2 regions of the Brevundimonas sp. TWP1-3 genome follow, and region 1 is predicted to be linked to the other one. Evidence: predicted binding sites of a transcription regulator. Region 1 holds the regulator's gene; the other holds the start of a gene.
The links. The regulator HrcA, encoded in region 1, represses chaperone genes, less so after heat shock. The targets are predictions, from matches to a motif close to GTTAGCANTCNNNNNNNNNGANTGCTAAC.

Region 2: a site for HrcA is predicted at 2,236-2,264, ahead of groES (co-chaperone GroES). Genes of this name have one in related genera too.

Annotation. Positions count from the first base shown of each region.
Region 1 covers NZ_JAFCTP010000001.1:407,637-411,190, forward strand. Annotated here, with positions in the region: gene ACP693_RS02055 (S8 family peptidase) at 1-659, shown strand, start outside; gene grpE (nucleotide exchange factor GrpE) at 684-1,325, opposite strand; gene hrcA (heat-inducible transcriptional repressor HrcA) at 1,322-2,380, opposite strand; gene rph (ribonuclease PH) at 2,479-3,204, shown strand; gene ACP693_RS02075 (hypothetical protein) at 3,269-3,554, shown strand, end outside.
Region 2 covers NZ_JAFCTP010000002.1:744,594-748,147, forward strand. Annotated here, with positions in the region: gene groL (chaperonin GroEL) at 176-1,822, opposite strand; gene groES (co-chaperone GroES) at 1,876-2,163, opposite strand; gene ACP693_RS15570 (hypothetical protein) at 2,466-2,891, shown strand; gene pgi (glucose-6-phosphate isomerase) at 2,950-3,554, opposite strand, start outside.

The sequences.
Region 1 (3,554 bases):
TGTCGGCCGAAAGCGGCGGCGGCGACCGCCGCATGCCCCTGCGCCGCGTGGAGGAGGACGCCTCGACCTATAGTCGGGCGGCGATCGGATGGCGGGGCGCCGAGGGCGGCCTGTCGTTCAGCGTCGGCGCCTTGGATGAACGTCTTGGGCCCTTGGGCGCCTTCCTGCCCGGCGGGTCGGACTTCGCCCTGCCGTCGCGCACCAGCTTCTATGCCGTGGGCGGCGACTGGACGTTGAGGCCGGGTCTGCGACTGATCGGCGAAGCGGGCATGGGGTCGACGCAGATCGAGGGACGGTTCCTGTCGATGGATCAGGCGGCGATCAGTTCGAACTGGCGGCTGGGCCTGCTGACCGGCTGTACGATGGTATGCGACCGGATCAGCTTCACCCTGTCGCAGCCGCTTCGGATCGAGAGCGGGACCTTCTTGGCGCTGCTGGCCGATGTGCCGGTCGAATATTTCGACCCGCTGACCTATTCGCGGCGCAGCTTCTCGGCGTCGCCCAGCGGTCGCCAGATCGACTTCATCCTGGGCGGCGAGCGTCGGCTGTGGGACGGCTCCAGCATGACATTGCAGGCCGTGGCCAGCCGCGAGCCGCGCCATGTGGCGGACGCCGCGCTGGAGTTCGCACTGATCGGGGCCTGGCGGCGTCAGTTCTGACCGACGCCGCCCGCTGACCCGGGATCAGGCCTTGCCGTCGAAGGCCTGACCTTCGGGCGCCTGCGCGGCGCCGTAGGGGTTGGGGCTTTGCGCGCCGGAGCCCTTGGCGGCGACGATGACCATGGCGGGACGGACGGTGCGGCCGAACAGTTCGAAGCCCGACTGCATGGTCTGGAGCACCGATCCGGCGGGCACCGTGTCCGACGGCTGTTCCATCATCGCCTGGTGAAGGTGCGGGTTGAAGGCTTCGCCGGCTTCCGGCGCGACGCGCTTCAGGCCATTGCTGTCGAAGGCTTGAAGCAGGGCCTTCTGGGTCAGTTCCAGCCCGGTCACCAGGCCGGCGGTGGCGCCCTCGGCGTCCTTGGGCGCGGCCATCAGGGCGCGTTCCAGATTGTCGGCCACGCCCAGCAGGTCCTTGGCGAAGCGCTGGATGGCGAAGGCGCGGGCGTCGTTCTGTTGCGTCTCCGAACGGCGCTTCAGGTTCTCCATCTCGGCGGCGACGCGCAGGGCGCGGTCCTTCCACTCGTCGCGCTCGGCGATGACGGCGTCCAGGGGCGTCAGATCGTCACCCCGATTTTCAGAAGGGTGGGCGTCCAGGCCGTGTTCGGCGTCGGTCTCGGCCGCATCCAGGGCGTCGAATTCGTCGTTAAGGGGTTTGTCGCTCACTTGTCGTTCCCGTCCAGCATCCGGCCCAGCACCCGGGCGGTATAGTCCACCAACGGAATGACACGGGCGTAGTTCAGTCTTGCGGGGCCTATGACGCCGATGGCGCCCAGAACCCTTTGTCGGCCGCTCATATAGGGCGCCGCGATCACGGCGGAACCCGAAAGTGAAAACAACCGTGTTTCCGCGCCGATGAAAATGCGCACGCCCTGGGCCGCATCGACGCCGTCCAGCAGGCCGATCAGCTGTTCCTTCTGCTCCAGGTCGTCGAACAGGACGCGCACTCGCTCCAGGTCCGCCAGCCCCTCGCCGTCCTGCAGCAGATTGGCCCGTCCTCGCACGATCAGGGCGCGCTCGCGGTCGGGGCCCCCTGACCAGGCGGCGAACCCGTCCTCGACCAGGCGGGCCGCGGTCTGGTCCAGTTCGCGCCGGGCGATTTCAAGCTCGTGCGTCATCTCGCGCTTGGCGTCGGCGAAGGGCCGGCCGCGCAGGCGCGCATTGAGGAAGTTGGAGGCCTCGACCAAGGTGGACGGCGTGACGCCCGCCGACAGGGTCATGATCCGGTTCTCGACCGTGCCGTCGTCGGCGACGATCACCGCCAGGGCCTGATCCCCGCCCAGGGCCACGAACTCGACGTGCTTGACCCCGGAATCGCGCACGGGGCTGGAAACCACCCCCGCGCCCCCAGCCAGGCCGGACAACAGGTTGGACGCCTCGTCCAAGGCGGATTCGAAGTTGCGCCCGCGCCCCGCCAGCCGTCCGTCGATCTCGCGCCGCTCTTCCTTGGTCAGGTCACCGACTTCCAAGAGGCCGTCCACGAACAGCCGCAGGCCGGCGTGGGTCGGGATACGCCCCGCCGAGGTATGCGGCGCAGCCAGCAGCCCGGCCAGGGTCAGGTCCTGCATCGTGTTGCGGATCGAGGCCGGGGACAGGGCGATCCCGCCCAGCGACAGGGTGCGCGATCCGACCGGCTCGCCCGTCTCCAGATAGCTCTCGACGATGCGGCGGAAGATGTCGCGGGCGCGTGCGTCCAGCCCCGCCAGTCCCGCTAAGGCCATGCCTGGGGATTGGGCGCCATCGAACGGCGGGGTTTTGGGGGCATACAGGCTCACGGTTTCAGGATAAGCACCGCCGCCTCAGCTTCCAAGGACTCATCATGCGCCATTCGCAACGCACCGACGACCAACTGCGTCCCGTGACCATCGAGACCGGCGTCAACCGCTATGCCGAGGGCTCGTGCCTGATCACCTTCGGCCACACCAAGGTGCTGGTGACCGCCTCGGTCGAGGAGAGCATTCCCGGCTGGATGCGCGGCAAGGGCCAGGGTTGGGTCACGGCGGAATACGGCATGCTGCCCCGCGCCACCCACACCCGCGGCCGCCGCGAAGCCGCCGCCGGCAAGCAGTCGGGCCGGACGCAGGAGATTCAGCGCCTGATCGGCCGTAGCCTGCGCGCTGTCGTCGATCTGAAGGCCCTGGGCGAGCGTCAGGTCGTGCTGGACTGTGACGTGATCCAGGCCGACGGCGGCACCCGCACGGCCTCCATCACCGGCGCCTGGGTCGCCATGGCCTCGGCCCTGAACTATCTGCGCGACGAGGGCGTGCTGAAATCCGACCCGATCCTGGACCAGGTGGCGGCCGTGTCGTGCGGCATCTGCAACGGCGTGCCCGTTCTGGACCTGGATTACGAAGAGGACTCCGAGGCCGAGGCGGATTCGAACTTCGTCCTGACCGGTTCGGGCCAGATCGTCGAGGTCCAGGCCACGGGCGAGAAGCGCGGTTTCTCGCGCGCCGAGTTCGACCGGCTGTTCTCGCTGGCCGAGACCGGCTGCACCGAACTGTTCGCCTTGCAGAAGGCGGCGCTGGCGGCCGTGAAGCGATAGGGGGTTTCGCCCTCGGTCGCAGGCAGGCATTCTTGCCCGGTTGGTCCTGACCGGAGACAAGTCGATGCGTCGATCCCAATGGCTTTCGCTTGCCGTCTGCGCCGTGCTGATGGCCGGCTGTCAGCCCTCCGGCCCCGGAGCGCCCGCGTCCAATGAGTCGGCGTCGAACACCGACGTGATCGATGCAGTTCCTCTACAGTCGGAAACCGCGCCGGTCGCTCCGCCGGCTGCCAAGGCGGATGCTCCGGCTAAGGCGCCGGCAAAGCCCGCCGAGGAGCCCCAGGCCGGCATCCCCGAGGGGCCGGACATGGCGCCTCAGCCGGTTCCGGTCAGCGAAGTTCCGTGTCGTG
Region 2 (3,554 bases), on a different contig from region 1:
TGGACGCAAACGATCTCTCTGCCCGCTTCTGACACCCGGTCGCCCTCTCCTGGCGCTCGCTGACGCGACCGCCTGTCCTCTCCGTTCGCCTTCGCGAACAGGGAAGTGAGCCAAACAAAAAGGGCGGGGTCTCGCGACCCCGCCCTTCTGCATTTCAGCTTCGGAGGACTTGGACTTAGAAGTCCATGCCGCCCATGCCGCCCATTCCACCCATGTCGGGGGCGCCGCCGGAGCCGCCTTTCTTGGGGGCGTCGGCGACGGCCGCTTCGGTCGTGATCAGGATCGAGGCCACCGAGGCGGCGTCGGTCAGGGCGGTGCGAACCACCTTGGCCGGGTCGATCACGCCCATGGCGACCAGGTCGCCGTATTCTTCCGTCTGGGCGTTGAAGCCGTAGGTGGCGGAGCTGTTTTCCAGCACCTTGCCCACGACGATCGAGCCTTCGACGCCGGCGTTTTCCACGATCTGGCGGATCGGGGCCTGGATGGCGCGACGGATGATGGCGATGCCGGCGGTCTGGTCGGCGTTGTCGCCGGTCAGGCCGTCAAGCGCCTTGGTCGCCTTCAGCAGGGCGATGCCACCGCCGGGGACGATGCCTTCTTCAACGGCTGCACGCGTGGCGTTCAGGGCGTCGTCGACGCGGTCCTTCTTTTCCTTCACTTCGACTTCGGTCGAGCCGCCGACGCGGATGACGGCGACGCCGCCGGCCAGCTTGGCCAGACGTTCCTGCAGCTTTTCCTTGTCGTAGTCCGAGGTGGTGTCCTCGATCTGGCGCTTGATCTGGCCGATGCGGGCCTCGATCTCTTCCTTGCCGCCGACGCCGTCCACGATGGTGGTGTCGTCCTTGGTGATCGTGACCTTCTTGGCCTTGCCGAGCATGTCGATCGTGACGTTCTCAAGCTTGATGCCCAGGTCTTCCGAGATGACCTGGCCGCCGGTCAGGACGGCGATGTCCTCCAGCATGGCCTTGCGGCGATCGCCGAAGCCCGGCGCCTTGACGGCGGCGACGCGCAGGCCGCCCCGCAGCTTGTTGACCACCAGGGTCGCCAGAGCCTCGCCTTCGATGTCCTCGGCGATGATCACCAGCGGACGGCCCGATTGCACGACGGCTTCCAGGATCGGCAGCATGGCCTGCAGCGACGACAGCTTCTTCTCGAACAGCAGGATCAGAGGCTCTTCGAGTTGAACCTCCATCTTGTCGGCGTTGGTGATGAAGTAGGGCGACAGGTAGCCGCGGTCGAACTGCATGCCTTCGACGACGTCCAGCTCGGTCTCGGCGGTCTTGGCTTCTTCAACCGTGATGACGCCTTCGTTGCCGACCTTGGCCATGGCCTTGGCGATCATTTCGCCGACTTCAGCGTCGCCGTTGGCCGAGATGGTGCCGACCTGGGCGATCTCGGAGTTGTTCTCGACCTTCTTGGCCGAGGCCTTGATGTCGGCGAGGACAGCGGTGACGGCCTTGTCGATGCCGCGCTTCAGATCCATCGGGTTCATGCCGGCGGCGACGGCCTTGAGGCCTTCCTGCACGATCGATTGCGCCAGGACGGTCGCGGTGGTGGTGCCGTCACCGGCCTTGTCGTTCGTCTTCGAAGCGACTTCGCGGATCATCTGGGCGCCCATGTTTTCGAAGGCGTCTTCCAGCTCGATCTCTTTGGCGACCGACACGCCGTCCTTGGTCGAGCGCGGAGCGCCGAAGGACTTCTGGATCACGACGTTGCGGCCCTTGGGACCGAGCGTCACCTTGACGGCGTTGGCGAGGACGTTGACGCCGCGCAGCATCTTGTCGCGCGCGTCGGTGTTGAACTGTACGATTTTAGCGGCCATGCGGGCAGCTCCTATCTAGATGGATTGATTGAAGAAGATCGAACGTCGGGTGCTTAGGACAGCACGCCCAGGACGTCGGATTCCTTCATGATGATCAGGTCGTCGCCGTCGATCTTCACTTCCGTGCCCGACCACTTGCCGAACAGGATGCGGTCGCCGGCCTTCAGCTCCAGGGCGTTGACCTTGCCGGATTCGTCACGAACGCCGGGGCCGACGGAGACGACTTCGCCTTCCTGCGGCTTTTCCTTGGCGGTGTCGGGGATGATGATCCCGCCCTTGGTCTTGGATTCTTCTTCAACGCGCTTAACCAGCACGCGGTCGCCGAGCGGACGAAACGCCATCGGTTCTCTCCTTATGTACCCCCGGACGGGGGCGACTTGAAAACGGTGGGCCAGCCTCTCTTCGATCACCGTTTTGGCAGCCGACCGTCGAGAGTGCTAACGCGACCGGGAGGTAGTCAGAGCAGGGGCCAGCGTCAAGCGCGCCATCGCCGGCCGTCTGCGAAACTTCCGCGACAAATGAACCGAAAATGAATGGCGGGCTCCGGGGCTGTTCAAGCACAGGCTGGCAGAACCGTTTCAACGCTGGATGCATTTCCTTTCTCGGAAACGCCGAACCGGCCCGAAAATAAAAGGAGACGACCATGTCCAACTTGCTGAAGATCACCGCCGCCGTCGCCGCCCCGGTCGTCGCCATGAGCCTGATGGCCGCCCCGGCCTCGGCCCAATCGCGTGATCGCGACGACACCGGCCGCAACGCCCTGATCGGCGCAGCCGTCGGCGGTCTGGCCGGCGCCATCTACGGCAACGGCGACGGCCGCTATATCGCGGGCGGCGCCTTGGGCGGCGCGGCCATCGGCGCCGTGGCGTCGTCGAACCGCGGCTCGGGCTGCGAATATTATCGCGGCGGCCAGTGCTACCGGAACCAGGGCCACTGGGAACGCGAGCACGGCATCAACAGCCGCGACTCGCGCTACGAACAGCGCCGCGACTACCGCGATTATCGCCGCGAGCAACGTTATGACCGCCGCGACGATCGCCGGGATTACCGCCACGATCGCCGCTGGTAGTCGCGCGACGATCTGAGAAGAACGAAGGGCTCGGCCGCAAGGCCGGGCCCTTTCTTCGTCAGCCCATCAACCGCGTCATCAAGGCCGCCGTGGACGGGTCCAGATCGGACGACGGACCGCCGGCGTCCACATCCTTCAGGATCGCCTTGGCCAGCACCTTGCCCAGTTCGACGCCCCACTGGTCGAAGCTGTTGATGTCCCAGATCACGCCCTCGACGAAGGTCTTGTGCTCATAGAGGGCCAGCAATGAGCCCAGGGCCTGGGGCGTCAGCCGCTCCATGACGATGGCCGTCGAGGGGCGGTTGCCGGTGAAGGTGCGGTGCGGCGCCAGACGGGTCGCTTCCTCTTCCGCCAAGCCTTGGGCCAGACCTTCGGCCTTGGCCGCCTCGGTCGTCTTGCCCAGCATCAGGGCCTGGCCTTGCGCCAGGGCATTCGACCAGAGCGGCGATTCCGGCGCATCGACATGCGTCTTGGCCACGATCACGAACTCGGCCGGCACGGTCTGGGGTCCCTGGTGGATCTGCTGGAAGAAGGCGTGCTGGCCGTTGGTGCCTGGCTCGCCGAACACGACGGGGCAGGTCTGACGCGTCACCGGCGTGCCGTCGCGATGCACCCGCTTGCCATTCGACTCCATCTCCAGCTGCTGCAGGAAAGACGGCAGGC